One region of the Rhodoferax sp. GW822-FHT04A08 genome, then DNA from elsewhere that is predicted to be linked to it. Evidence: riboswitches for the same ligand, from Rfam matches in the RefSeq annotation. Region 1 holds a riboswitch; the other holds the start of a gene.
The links. Region 1 has a riboswitch for cobalamin ahead of AC1RMF_RS02465 (TonB-dependent receptor). Riboswitches for the same ligand answer to the same signal wherever they lie in the genome.
Positions count from the first base shown of each region.

Region 2: it holds a riboswitch for cobalamin, as region 1 does, so the genes downstream of both, AC1RMF_RS21215 (aromatic ring-hydroxylating oxygenase subunit alpha) here and AC1RMF_RS02465 (TonB-dependent receptor) in region 1, are expected to answer to the same signal.

Region 1 covers NZ_JBXAMW010000001.1:523,916-531,351, forward strand. The annotation lists gene AC1RMF_RS02440 (1-phosphofructokinase family hexose kinase) at 1-151, shown strand, start outside; gene AC1RMF_RS02445 (cyclic di-GMP phosphodiesterase) at 292-1,560, shown strand; gene AC1RMF_RS02450 (sulfite exporter TauE/SafE family protein) at 1,564-2,379, opposite strand; gene AC1RMF_RS02455 (cell division protein ZapA) at 2,636-2,971, opposite strand; gene AC1RMF_RS02460 (DUF904 domain-containing protein) at 2,968-3,189, opposite strand; cobalamin riboswitch at 3,247-3,480, shown strand; gene AC1RMF_RS02465 (TonB-dependent receptor) at 3,552-5,501, shown strand; gene AC1RMF_RS02470 (cobyrinic acid a,c-diamide synthase CobB) at 5,501-6,838, shown strand; gene AC1RMF_RS02475 (ABC transporter substrate-binding protein) at 6,835-7,436, shown strand, end outside.
Region 2 covers NZ_JBXAMW010000014.1:45,613-53,048, reverse strand. The annotation lists gene AC1RMF_RS21225 (homocysteine S-methyltransferase family protein) at 1-26, opposite strand, end outside; gene AC1RMF_RS21220 (FAD-binding oxidoreductase) at 111-1,211, opposite strand; gene AC1RMF_RS21215 (aromatic ring-hydroxylating oxygenase subunit alpha) at 1,222-2,469, opposite strand; cobalamin riboswitch at 2,590-2,746, opposite strand; gene AC1RMF_RS21210 (PilT/PilU family type 4a pilus ATPase) at 2,833-4,128, opposite strand; gene AC1RMF_RS21205 (YhgE/Pip family protein) at 4,244-6,175, shown strand; gene AC1RMF_RS21200 (AAA family ATPase) at 6,317-7,312, shown strand.

The DNA of each region.
Region 1 (7,436 bases):
CCCGGTGCAGGCATTTGCCAAGGGCGTGGCGTGTGCCACGGCGACGCTCATGAGCACAGCCAGCGGTCTGGGCGATGCTGCACAGGTCTTGCAGCTGCTTGAGCAGGTGCATTGCTTTGACCAGTTTCCAGATCAAGTGTTGCCTATTTGATAGACATTCTTAAAGCCTGCTGATTTAATTTGTAAAAGTGCGCTGCGAACACGTAGGGGGCACTTGGCCATAGTCATAATGGTTGCAAGGGGAATTTGCCGAACATTATTCCAAACGGCACCTTACGGATACTTGGGTTTATGAATACAGACGAATTCGACTTCGTTGCATTGGACGATTTGCGCGTCGGATTGTTTGTGGATCTCAATTTGGGATGGCTGGCCCATCCCTTTTCCAGCAGCCGTTTCAAGATTACCACCGAGCGTCAGATTGACACCCTGAAGTCGCTGGGTGTGGACCGTATCCGGTATGTTCCTGCCCGCAGTGACCCGATTGGAAGTGGGGAGCCCTCTCCCGCAGCATCGGCATTGAGCGCTTCCTTCCAGCCTCCCGCACCGGAAAAGACACAGGCTGCGACGGCCGCCACAAAGTCCGCGCTCAAGGCGGGCCAATGCGAGCGCCGCTTCACGGAAACCACTCAGCAATACCGGCAGGCGATGGAGTGGTTGCAGACCGACCCCAAGAACGCTGCACAACTTTGCCAAGACATGGTGCAATCACTGACGTCGGAAATGTTGACTCAGGGTGATGTGGCCATACGCCTTCTGACAGAGGCAGCGGGTGACAAGAGTGCCATGCACCCGGTCAATGTGGCGGTGATATCGCTGCTCCTGGGCAAAGCCCTGGGCGTACAAGGCACTGCGCTGGATGAACTGGGTCTGGCGGCCTTTTTGCACGATATGGGAAAAATCAAGTTGCCCGAGCGCGTGCGCCGCTGGGAGAGCAACTTCTCGTCCGGCGAGCTCAAGGTCTATCAGGACCACGTAGTTCAGGGCGTAGAACTGGCCCGCCATATGGGCTTGTCTGCCGGCACCGTCAGGGCCATTGCGCAGCACCATGAAATGGTGGATGGCAGCGGTTTTCCGCAGCACCTCAAGGGTGATGCGATGACGCTCAATGCGCGCATACTGGCGCTGGTCAACCGCTATGACGGCCTATGCAATCCGGGCAAGCTCAGTGCGGCCATGACGCCACACGAAGCGCTTTCCACCATCTTTTCCCAGCAGAAAACACGCTTCGACGCCAATGTGCTCAGTGCCTTCATCCGCATGATGGGGGTTTATCCACCCGGTTCGGTAGTGCAGCTCAATGACGAGCGCCATGCCATGGTGGTCTCGGTGAATTCGGCGCGGCCGCTCAAACCCCGCATCTTGGTGCATGAACCAACAGTCCCACGGCATCAGGCCGCGGTACTGGATCTCGAGCTGGCGCCCAACACCAGCATTCGCAGAAGCCTCAAGCCTTCGAGCTTGCCGGCCACAGCGCTGGACTATCTGCAGCCACGCCAACGCATCTGCTACTTTTACGAACCCGCACTCGACAGTGAGGCCGCAGCGCTCAATCCGTAGCGCTCAGCCGTGCAGGCCCTTCCACAGCATGTACGCTGCCAGCAGGTAGAGCACCAGCGCAAAGATGCGCTTGAGTTGTACCACGGGCAGGCGGTGTGCCAGCGCGGCGCCCAGGGGGGCCGTGAGCACGCTGCAACTGGCGATGACCGCCAGTGCGGGTAGCCAGATGTAACCCAGTGACCAGGGCGGCAGTCCGCTGACTCCCTGTCCACCCACTGCATATCCTGCTGCATTGGCTATTGCAATGGGGAAGCCCAGTGCCGCGCTGGTGGACACGGCGTTGATGATGGCGACGTTGTGGGCCACCATGAACGGCACGCTGATGAAGCCACCTCCGGCCCCCACCAACCCGGACACCAGACCGATGGTTGCCCCAGTTCCCAGCAGTCCTGCCATGCCTGGAATAGTCCGTCCGGGCTTGGGCTTCTTGTCCAGAAACATCTGGGTCGCCGAGAAACTGATGAAGGCCGCAAAGATGAGTGCCAGCGTCGTTCCCTTGAGCAAGGCAAAAATACCCAGGCTTCCCACGATGCCGCCCAGCACAATGCCCGGTGCCAGACCGCGCGCAATGTCCCAGCGCACCGAGCCACGCTGGTGATGCGCACGCATGCTGGAGAGCGAGGTGAAAACGATGGTGGACATGGAGGTGGCGATGGCCATCTTCACCGCCAGGTCGGCACTGATGCCGCGCGTGGACAGGATGATGGTGATGAAGGGAGCCAGCACCATGCCGCCGCCGATTCCCAGCAGCCCGGCCAGAAAGCCACCTGCGAGCCCCAGCATGGCCAGCTCGAAAATCAGTTGGGGTTCCAGCGTCATGCAAGGGGGTTGAATAAGGTGTCTGCGAATGCCACCGGACCGGCATCCTGAACCGGGGTTCAGGTGGGCGAGGTCAGCACAAACCTTGGGTTCATCTGACGCGAGATGATCACGCTGGAGTGGCAATGTTCCAAGCCCAGGCTCAATGAGCATTGGTTCAAGGAAATATAAAGCCCGGCGAGCTTCGCAGACCACTCCATTGTAGGCGCAGCTTTCAGCCGCGTGCCAGGCACCCTGCGATTGGCTGCAAAAAGATTCAGAGCAGCTGGCCGTCTTCGCTCAAGGCGTCGTCCAGGCGGGTCAGCAGGGACTGCAGCACGGCATTGTCTTCGGAAGCTGAGGCCGGTTGCGAGGGCGCAGCTGCCGCTTCTACGGCCACGGATTCCACAGCACCCTTGTCGGAAAGATCGAATGCCAGATTCAGTGCTGCCAGCACGGCAATGCGGTCACGCGCACGCACCTTGCCTGCATCTCGGATCTTGCACATGGCTTCGTCCACCCGCTGCACGGCTTCGCGCAGACGCTCTTCACCGCCTTCGGGACAGCCCAGCAAATAGCTTTGGCCCATGATCTGCACTTCCAGCTGGTTCATGGCGCATCCTTCTGTGCAGTGGATTCCGGCAATCGCTCCAGCAGCGCATCCACCCGCGCTCGGGCCGCGCTCAGACGGGACTTGAGGGAGTCTCGTTCCTGCGTGAGGAGTTCGAGCTGCCTGGCAAGCAGGGCGTTGGTGCGCTGCACCTCGGCATAGCGCAGCAGCAAACGTTCCACACGCTCGGCAATTTGGTCGACTTGAGACGGTTTCGACATGGGTGTCGCGTTGTTCACCATAGAAGTCGCATTGTAGGGTTTGGCGCGAGGGCCTCAGGCTAAAATGCTTTCGTTGGTGCTCGCGGTGTGGTTCACACGCCGCAGTTCAACGGGAAGCAGGAGGGCCGGACCTATTCAGGTCAGCCTAACCTGCGCTGCCCCCGCAACGGTAAGTGGACGCGTCCTCCGACGCAGCTTTCATCACAGCCACTGGACACTTGAACACGTGTCCGGGAAGGCGATGAGGGTCGTTCCATCAGCCCGGATACCGGCCAACCAGGTGGTTGCACGTTGGTGCGACCTTTTACGCCCATACGCCGTCGGGGAAGACAGCAAGGGTATTCAGTCGGGTTGTTTTCAATATGAAGTCTAGAGTTTTGGGTGCACGTGTCAGCGTGCTTGGTGTTGCCCTGTGTGCAGCGTATTCCATGGGCGCAGAGGCGCAATCCGTCAACCTTCTCAGGGAAGTGGTCGTCACTGCCAGCCGCTTTTCGGAATCGGTGGATGCACTTCCCTATGGAGTGAGCGTGATCACCGCCCAGGAAATCGAAGCATCCGGAGCCACCTCGGTGAGCGAGGCCATCATGAAGATTCTGGGCGTGCCCGGGCGTCTGGACACCAGCGGTGGCAACAATTACGCTGTTGATCTGCGTGGTTTCGGTCAGACGTCGGACAGCAACCAGGTTGTGATCTTGGATGGACGCAGACTCAACGAACAGGATCTGTCGGGAACCAATATGGGAATCATCCCGATTGAGTCCGTGCAAAGAATCGAGGTCATCCGGGGCAATGCGGCCGTGATGTACGGCGAAGGCGCAACCGGCGGCGCCATTCTGATCAGCACCAAGGCAGGCCAGGGCGTGGAGCGTCACAATGCGGCAGTGGTATCCGCATCCACGGGCAGCTATGGGTTGCAGGAACTTCGTACCAGCGCAACGGTGGCGGCTGGAGCCGTTTCGCTGGATGTAGCGGGCTCCGAGCGCAAATCCGACGGTCACCGGGACAATTTTGCGTCCACCAACAACAATCTGGACGCTACGGTGCAATGGTCCAACGACTGGTTGCGTGTGGGAGCCCAGGCTGCGCGCAACCTGTTGCACAGCGGATTGCCAGGATCACTCACGGCGGCCCAATATGACGCCGATCCGCACACTGCAAAGTCCATGGTGAACTATGGTCAGATCAAGAGCGAGGTCTATGGTGTGTTTGCAGAAGCCATCCTGGAGGACTGGAAGCTGGGGTTTGACTATGGCGAGCGCAACAAGAAGCAGGCCTACTACAGCCCGAGTTACTACTCCGATGCAAATGTGGACGCCATAAGTGCCAACCTGCGTGCGCGCAACGAACGCAAGGGTGAGACGTTTGCCAATGTCTTCACCGTGGGTGCGGACATGGGCGACTGGAAGTACGACGATCTCGCCCCATCCAAAGCCAGATCGCAGTCCAACGCCATCTACATTACCGACGATATAAGTTACCTGCCCTCGGGAACGCGGCTGAGCCTGGGCGTGCGCAATGAGACTGTCAAGAAGACACGCGACGGGGTTGCCACGGGCGTGGATGACTCGCAAACTGCCTGGGATGTGGGGCTCACGCAGGATCTGGGGCAGGGCGTTCACGTCTATGGCCGTACGGGCCAGAGCTTTCGCTTTGCCAACGTGGACGAGATCAATTTTGTGACTCCCGGCACTTCACTCAAGCCACAGACCTCCAAAGACGTGGAACTGGGTGCGCGTTGGCAATATGCCAAGGGCCGCGCGGAACTGCGTTGGTACCGCAGCGATCTGAACAACGAGATCGGCTACGACGGCACCGCCATCGGACCCAATTCCGTATTTGGCTACGACGGCGCCAATGTCAATTTTGATCCCACCCGCAGGGAAGGCGTCGAGTTTGAAGGCCGTCACGATATCAGCACATCCGTCGCACTGCGCGTGAATGCGGCAGCGCGCCAGGCCCGTTTTGTGTCCGGCCAGTACGCCGACAAGGACGTTGCCCTGGTGCCTGCACATACCGCCGGTCTGGGCCTGGACTGGAAGGTTGCGGCCGGCCATCTGTTGAACTTTGGTGTCAACTGGGTTTCGTCGCAAAGCCCCGACTTTGCCAACAAGTGCACCATGCCGTCGTACACCACGGTCGACGCGCGTTACTCCTACTCCATGAAGTCGGCTGAGTTTGCTTTGGGCGTCAGCAACCTGGGAGATACCAAGTACTACACCCAGGCCTATGGTTGTACCGCCGCTGGCGTGACGACTTCCATCTATCCGGAAGCAGGTCGTGCCGTCACTGCAACTGCGAAGCTGAAGTTTTGATGCCTTCTACCCGCTGCCCCGCCATCCTGGTTGCCGCCCCGGCCTCGGGCCAGGGCAAGACCACCATCACCTCGGCCCTGGCGCGTCTGCATGCGCGGCAGGGGCGGCGGGTACGGGTTTTCAAATGCGGGCCTGATTTTCTTGATCCCTACTGGCACACACTGGCCAGCGGGGCGCCGGTCTACCAGCTCGATTTGTGGATGACAGGTGAGGAGGATTGCCAGGCGCGGCTGACGGCGGCGGCACATGAGGCCGATCTGATCATCGTCGAAGGTGTCATGGGTCTGTACGACGGTGAGCCCAGTGCGGCCGATCTGGCGCAGCGCTTTGGTTTGCATGTGCTGGCCGTGGTGGATGCTTCCGCCATGGCAGGTACTTTTGGCGCACTGGCGTTTGGTCTGCAGCACTACCGCAAGGACTTGCCATGGGCAGGCGTACTGGCCAATCGCGTTGCCAGCACGGGCCACGCCTACATGCTGCGCAACGCCATTCCCGAGGCCCGCAACTGGCTGGGCGCGGTCATGCGCAATGCCGATATGACGCTGCCGGAGCGCCACCTGGGTCTCACGGTGGCCAGCGAAGTGCCTGATGCCATGGCCCGGCTGGATGCTGCGGCAGACGCGCTGCAGGACACGCCACTGGGGCAGATGAGCCTGCAGGACCTGCAGCGCTGGGATACCGAGTTCCCTCTGCTGCACGACGCCCGTGCAGTGCCCGCGTTGCTGGCGGGCAAGACCATTGCCATCGCGCGCGATGCAGCGTTCTGCTTTATCTACACAGCCAACCTGGATTGCCTGCAGTCCATGGGCGCAACGCTGCGCTTCTTCTCGCCATTGGCCAATGAAGCGGTGCCCGATTGCGACGCCGTGTGGCTGCCCGGTGGCTATCCGGAGTTGCACGCCGACCGCATCGCTGGAAGTGCGCAAACCCGCAGCAGCCTGGCCCAACACATCGCGGCGGCCAAACCGGTGTGGGCCGAATGCGGGGGCATGATGGCGCTGTTTGAGACGCTGGTGACCACGGATGGCCTCACCCACGCGCTATGGGGCCTGCTGCCTGGAGAAGTCACCATGCATGCGCGGTTGGCGGCCCTGGGCCCGCAGCAACTGGAGCTGCCCGGCGGCTTGCTACGCGGCCATACCTTTCACTATTCCACCACAGAGACCACGCTGCAGCCCGTGGCACGTACTGCACGCCCGCAAACCGAGCCATCGCCCCAGGCCGGAGAGGCGCTGTGGCAGCACGGTGCGGTGCGCGCCAGCTACTTCCATGCGTGGTTTCCTTCTTCACCGACGGCCGCGGCATCGCTGTTCCTTCCGACGGGGGTGGGCACATGAGCGCGACCCCGTTGGACTTTGCCCTGGGGCCACAGCGCATCGTCTGCCTGACCGAGGAGACTACCGAATGGCTGTACCTGCTGGGGCAGGAGCAGCGCATCGTGGGCATCTCCGGCTACACCGTGCGCCCACGCCGCGCGCGTGAGGAAAAACCCAAGGTCAGCGCTTTTCTGAGCGCCAAGATTGACAAGATTCTGGAGCTGAAGCCGGACTGCGTATTCGGCTTTTCGGACCTGCAGGCCGACATTGCATCGGCACTGGTACGCCAGGGTGTGCAGGTCACCATTTTCAACCAGCGCAGTGTGTCCGAAATCTTTTCCATGCTGTTCCAAGTGGCTGCCATGGTCGGTCAGTCCGAACAGGGGCTGCAGCGCGTCCACGCCATGCAAGCCGATCTGCAGGCCATGCGGCACACGGTGGCTGAGCGCCTGGCGCAGGGGGCGCGACGACCCAAAGTGTTCTTCGAGGAATGGGACACGCCGCACATCAGTGCCATCCGCTGGGTGTCGGAGCTGATCGGCATCGCCGGTGGCGACGACTGCTTTGCCGAACTGGCGTTGGAGCCACTGGGCAAGAACCGCATCATTGCCGATGGCGC
Region 2 (7,436 bases), on a different contig from region 1:
TAGCGCGAAGGCGTGGAGGTTTGCATCAACTCTTTCATACAGATACGGGATGGTCGCAGGCCATGCTCTCACGGCCTGCGATTGCGGCCCGTAGTGTACGCAAACGGGACTCAGGCCTCTATTTCCAGCGCGGTTGTGGGTCTTGCACAGCAGGCCAGGATGTAGCCCTCCGCGATGTCTTCGTCCAGAATGCCGCCGTTGTGGCTCATGGAGACCTCGCCGGATATCTTGCGCACCCGGCAGGTGCCGCAAATGCCCGATTCGCAAGCTGCAGAAATGCGAACGCCACTGGCACGCGCCGTTTGCAGAACCGTTTTCCCGGGCAGGCACTCCCCCTGCAGGTTGGAGTCCATGAAGCGAATGGGCAATGTCGCCGGTGCCGCTTGCTGGGCTTCACCCGCGGCGGCGTGCGTGCCAAGCACTTCGGCTTCGGCTGCACCAAAACTCTCCTGGTGGTAGCGCGACATATCAAATTGCGCAGACTTCAGCATGCCTTGCACGGTGCGCATGAAGGGATCGGGGCCGCAGCAGAACACCTCACGTTGCTGGATATCGTGCGCCATCTGTGTGAGTGGCAGCGCATCAATGCGCCCGACAAAGCCCGGCCAGCTTTCCCGCAACGACCTTTGCTCCACCAGGAAGCGCAGCGACAGGCCCGGCATCTGACTGCCCAGCAACTCCAGTTCCCGTCGGAAGACAATCTCTTCCGGCGCGCGAGCGCAGTTCACGAACACCACATCGGCGCCGGGCGCGCAGTCGTACAGCCAGCGCAGCATCGACATCATGGGCGTGATGCCCGAGCCCGCCGAGATGAACAGGTACTTTGCCGCCGGATGCTTGTGCAGCGTGAAGTCGCCGTACGGCCCCATGGCCTTGAGCCGGGAACCTGACTTCACGTTGTCGAACATCCATTGCGTTCCTACGCTACCGGGCTGTGCCTTCACTGTCACCGCTATGGCATGGGGCCGCGACGGACTGGACGACAGGGTGTAGGTCCGGTTCAGAACGCCGTCCTGCGCCGGCAGCTGCAGCGTAATGAATTGCCCGGGCTTGTAACGAAACCAACTAAGCGTGTCGGAACGGAACGTGAAGGTCTTCACCCCCGGCGCCTCGTCGACGACGGAGATCACCTCCAGCCCTTGCTGACTGTCGTTCCAGGGCTCCATCTCATCAAGTGTCCGGAAATTGCCTGCATGCGTCACAGCGTTCATCTCATGCTCCTCAAACTACCTTACCCAGCTTGGGCTTTTCGATTTCGGCCAGACGTTGCGCCATGAAGCCGGCGTACCAGTCCACAAACTGGACCACGCCGCCTTCGTGCATCTCGGAATAGGGGCCCGGCTCATAGGCTGGCGACTTGATGCCAAACGCGTTCTCTTCGACGATGCGCCGGTCTTCGTCATTGGTCTCGATCCAGACCTTGGTCAGTTCCTTGAGGTCGTAGTCGACCCCTTCGACCGCGTCCTTGTGCACCAGCCATTTGGTGGTGACCGCCGTCTCCGTGGCACTGATGGGCATTACCCGGAAGGTGACCGCATGGTCGCCCAGCACATGGTTCCATGTGGTGGGATAGTGGAACAGCAGCAGCGTTCCAATGCGGTCCGTAGAGACACCGTCAGACAGATTGTTGCGTACCGCACGCTGGCCACTCATGGTGTAGCTGACACTGTCACCCAACAACGGCGCGCGGCTTGTGCGGTACTGTCCGGCCTGGTCTATGCGAAAACGCGAAGGCAGACCTGCCGCCTCGCAGCGGTCCCAATGCGCCAACATCTCCGGATCGTTTTCCGCGCCCTCCACGCCGGTGACGGTCGGCGCCTCGGGGAAGGTCTTGCACAGCGCCGGATGGTTTGCCGCGCAGTGGTAGCACTCGCGGTTGTTTTCCCACACGAGCTTCCAGTTGCCCTTCTCGATGATGGTCGACTCGAAAGCGATCTTTGCATCGGTCAGGCGGTGCGGTGCGAAATACGGCTCCACCATTTGCCGGAACGGCTCGAAGTCCATCGGGGTTTGCGCCAGACAGATGAAGATGTAGCCACCCACATCTTCGCAAGCAACGGGTTTCAGACCGAACTCCGCCTTGTCAAAGTCCTCAGGCATCTGCCGCGCAAAGACGAGTGAGCCATCCAGGTCGTAGGTCCATTGGTGGTAAGGGCAGACCAGACGGGCCGCCGTGCCACGGTGCGATGCGCAGACCCGGCTGCCGCGGTGGCGGCAGGAGTTGTGAAAAGCTCTGATTTGCCCGTCCCGTCCACGCACCACCACAATGGGGTAGTCGCCCACCTGAACCGTGAAGTAGCTACCCGGCTTGGTGACCTCGCAGTTGTGCCCGACAAAAAGCCAGTCGCGGTACCAGATCAGGTCCAGGTCCTGCTTGTAGAAGTCGGGGTCGATGTAAAAGGGCTGTTCCAGAGTGAAACCGTCCCGTCTGCTGCGAAGCAGATGGAGCATCTTGGTGCGTGTGTCCATGTGAGTCCTTAAAAAAACAAGAGGACTGAACGCATGGTGATGCAAGAGGACAACACGGAAGGTGACGTAGTCTGACACGCCCCGTGTGCTCAGCCTCTTGACCGCCCGCCGCGATCAGCCGAAATCCAGTGTTTCCAGGCTGGTTTCCGGGCTTCGATGCCATCCTGTCGGGACTGGAGGCATCGTTACCGTTGCGGGGGCAGCGCCGGTATCACACCGGCTTCCCAATTATCCCGATGGAGAATTTCCGCCAGGCACCTAGAACGTGGTGAATGAGACCACAGGGAGATTCAAATGGACCTATGCGAAAGCGACGTCGCGCGTACACCCTGCGACGCGGGTGGTCAATAGGGTTAACACGTGCTATTGGGTGCTGATGCGGCTGTCGGTGAAACGGCTGTCCAGGCCCTTTTCCTTGAGCTTGCGCTCCAGTTCATCGTTCTCCAGCTGACGCTTGCGCTCGGCCTGTTTGCGCTGCTCCTCCTGGCGCATGGCTTCGAGCTCTTCGGGCGTGGGTTCCTTGTCGAAAGACAGGGTTGGGCCGTCCGCGCCGGGCGGCTCGCCACGGCGGCTCTTGAGCTTGATGGCCAGGCGCAGCTCGTTGGCGGAGTCGGCATTGCGGATGGCTTCCTCGAAGCTGATGTGGCCCTCGTCATACAGTTCGTACAGGGCCCAGTCAAAGGTGCGCATGCCCAGTTCGCGCGATCGTTCCATGATGGTCTTGATGTCGCCGAACTGGCCTTTGAAAATGCGCTCGGCAATCGTGGGCGTGTTGAGCAGGATTTCGATGGCTGCCTTGCGCCCCTTGCCGTCTTCGGTGCGCACCAGCCGCTGCGAGATGATGGCGCGCAGATTGGCCGACAGGTCCATTAGCAACTGGTTGCGCCGGTCTTCGGGGAAGAAGTTGATGATGCGGTCTATGGCCTGGTTGGCGCTGTTGGCGTGCAAGGTACCCAGGCACAGGTGGCCGGTCTCGGCAAAGGCGATGGCGTGCTCCATGGTCTCGGGGTCGCGGATCTCGCCGATCAGGATCACGTCCGGCGCCTGGCGCAAGGTGTTCTTCAGCGCATGGTGCCAGCTGTGGGTGTCCACGCCCACTTCGCGGTGGCTCACCAGCGACTTCTTGGAGACATGCACGTATTCCACCGGGTCTTCCACCGTGATGATGTGCCCGGCCGAGGTGTGGTTGCGGTAGTCGATCATGGCGGCCAGCGAGGTGGATTTGCCTGAGCCGGTGCCGCCGACCACCAGCACCAGCCCGCGCTTGTTCATGATGACGTCCTTGAGCACGGGCGGCAGCGAGAGCTTCTCGAAATTGGGAATCTCGGAGGCAATGGTGCGCACCACCATGGCCACGTTCTGCTGCTGCACATAGACGTTGACGCGAAAACGCGACACGCCGGGAATGCTGATGGCAAAGTTGCATTCCATCTCCTTGGCGAACTCGGCGCGCTGCTTCTCGTTCATCAGGGAGTGGGCGAACATCTTGGTCATCTCACCGTTGAGCTTCTGGTTGGTCAGCGGCTGCATGCTGCCGTGGGCCTTCATGCTGGGGGGAAAGTCGTTGGCAATGAACAGATCCGACCCACCGGCCTGGCTCATGGCGGCCAGGAGTTTGTGCATGTAGGCGCGGGCCTGCTCTTCGTTCAAGGTAGACATAGGCAATCGGGTAGTTGGTTGGACGGGCGACAGCGGTGCAAAGTATGGGGTGCATCGGGCATGGGGTCAACACTGCGGCCTGAGCAGATCAGGCCGGGCTGCGTCACAATGGGCCATGCCTTGGCTGTCACAAATTCTTCTGATCCTGCGCCTGGAAGTGCAGTCTTTCATCCGCTACCCGCGCCTGATTGCGGCCACGTTTCTGGTGGCCTGCATCCCTGCGTTCTACTGCTTTATCTACCTCTCCAGTGTGTGGGACCCGGCTGCGCGTGCCATTGCCTTGCCGGTAGGCCTGGTGAACCTGGACCAGGGCGTGGAATACCGTGGCCAGGTATTCAACGTGGGTTGGGAAGTGGCCGCCACCTTGCGCAAGAAGCAGACCTTTGGCTTTCAGGACTTTGAACGGGAAGACCAGGCGCGCGAACAGGTGCGCAAGGGTGCGCTGGCCTTTGCGCTGGTGATTCCCAAGGACTTCAGCTCCAACGCGCTACCAGGCCACGAGGCCGGTGCGGGCAAGCTGGTGGTGTACACATCAGCCGGCAACAACTACGAGAGTGCGCAGTTGGCCCGCAGCTTTGCGCGTGAGCTCGGCCACGACGTGAATGAAAGCCTGAACGAGCGGCGCTGGCGACTGGTATTGCTCAACGCAGCGGGTTCGCAACGCAGTGTGGAACGGCTGCGCGATGGTGTCGACCAACTGCGTGCCGGAGCCCACGAATTGAGCAAGGGTATGGGCCCGCTGGTAAACGGTGCGCAGCAGGCTGCCACGGGTTCTCAGCGGATCAACAACGGTGTAGACCAGCTCAGCAGCGGTGTGCGCCAACTGGCCAACGGCCTGCGCACCATGGATGCCAAGCATCCGCGCGGCTCCGATCTGGACCGTCTCAGGAGCGGCGCCGAGCAGATGGCCGCAGGCCACGTCGAGTTGTCCAAAGGCATGGTCGAACTCAAGACCGGCAGCCAGGCCATACGCACCAGCGTGGCCGCGTTTCGCGACCAGGCACACGACAGCATTCTGGTGCCGAGCAAGGTGGCAGAGAGCCTGGACCAGTTGCACAGCGGCGTGACCCAACTCGATGCAGGATTGCAGACCGCGCTGGAGGCGCAGGGCAAGTTGGCCGAAGGCGCCGACGCACTCAGTAGCGGCGTCGGTGCCCTGACCACTGGCGTGCGCGCCATGAACCAGGGCCTGCGCACCATGGTGACCAAACTGCCGGAGGACAGCCTGCTGGACGAGCTGGACAAGGGCACCGATACGCTGCAGGCGGCCAACACCGCACTGGCAAGCGGCGCCGTCACGGCGCAACAAGGCGCCGCACGCCTGAGCGCCGGGCTGGAGTTGCTGGCCTCCTCGCTGCCTCCTGCGGTGGAAAAACCGGACGGCAGTGCCCAAGGGCTGGCCAACTCCGTCAGCCCGGTGGTGGAAGTGGAGGCGCCCGTACCCAACAGCGGCAGCGGCTTTGCGCCCAACATCATCCCTGCGTCCCTGTGGCTGGGTGCGGGCGTGGCCGCCTTTCTCATCCATGTGCGGTTGCTGCCGGTGCGGGCGCAACACTTCTCCGGCTCGGCCAAACTCCTGGGCAAGATCACGGTTCCGCTGGTGATCGTGCTGCTGCAAGCCGCCTTGCTGTATGCGCTGGTGGTGTTTGGCCTGCGCATACCCGTGGCCATGCCAGCGCTCTTCACGATCACGCTGGCGCTCTCGGCCATTACCTTTCTGTGCATCGTCATGGCGCTCACCCGTGCCATGGGGGACGCGGGCAAGGCCCTGTCGATGATTTTCCTGGCTGTGCAGCTCTCCAGCTCGGGCGGCATCCTGCCAGTGGAACTCAGTGGCACGTTGTTCAGCGAGATCAGTCCCTGGCTACCTCTGACCTGGGTGGTACGCGCCATGAAGATCTGTCTGTTCGGCGCCTATGAAGGAGCCTGGCAGCATCCGCTTACCGTGATGGGGCTGACTTGTCTGGGCGCACTGGTGTGCGCCTGCTGCCTGGGCCGTTGGCAATATGTGCGCCCCACCGAGATGCGCCCCGCGGTGAACTTCTGACGCCACGCGCCACCTCCCGCGGGCAGTGGCAAATTGTCAACATCGTTTAAAAAAATTCCCGTATGGCGCGTGCAGCGCCTGTGCCTGTGCTTGAATAGAAATCAGCGCATTGTTTAAAGGAATTTTGCACAGGAGGTCTCCATGGCATCTGGCAGTCTGGTCCCGCAATCACCACCGTTCCGTTTACCCGTGGCGCAAATGCGTCAGGTGTTCCAGACGCAGGAGGTTGAACGCAAACTCGCCAAGCTGCAGGGCAACGAGCACGACAACCTGCGCACCACCTATCAGCGTATGCTGGAGCGCGGACCGGAGCGCTTCCAGGTCAAGCCCTCGGGCGTTCCGGATATGAGTGAGCTGTACCAGTCACTGCCGAATTTCACGGAAGTGCTGGACGACGTGAAGCGCCACGTGGCGCTGGCCCAGGATTGCACGGATGGCATTGAGGTGACGCCCATTCTGCTGCTGGGTCAGCCCGGCATCGGCAAGACGCACTTCGCCAAGAAGCTGGCGGACCTGCTGGGCACCGGCATGACTCTGGTGCCCATGAGCTCAATGACCGCAGGCTGGCTGCTCTCGGGTGCATCCTCGCAATGGAAGGGAGCCAAGCCGGGCAAGGTATTCGAGGCACTGGTGGACGGCGAATACGCCAATCCGGTGATCGTGGTGGACGAGATTGACAAGGCGGCGGCAGACGCGCAATACGATCCCCTGGGTGCGCTCTACAGCCTGCTCGAGCATGACACCGCCAAAGCCTTCACCGATGAATTTGCCGAGGTGGCGGTAGACGCCAGCCAGGTGATCTGGATCACCACTGCCAATGACGAACGCTGCATCCCCGAGCCCATTCTCAATCGCATGAATGTGTTCGAAGTGCTACCGCCATCGCCGGAAGCAGCAAGGCAGATTGCCCGCAATCTGTACAAGTCCATTCGCAGTGAACACGGCTGGGGCGAGCACTTTGCGCCCGAGCCTTTGGACGATGTACTCGACATCCTGAGCGAGTGCGCCCCACGTGACATGCGCCGCGCCTGGATGACTGGCTTTGGCAATGCCCGCCTGGACCGCAGCGACACCGTGCGCGCAATCGACGTGCCAAGAGCTGGTGGCAAGAAGGCAAGCATGGGCTTTTTGCAATAACTGAGAGGCAGATCGGCTTAGGCGGTGTGATTACGCATCGCATGGATCTATACATAGCAGGCGCCACGACTTTCCTGATCCCTCTTCAGCCTCTATATATTCAAGAGCGTGTGGCGCGCTTTGC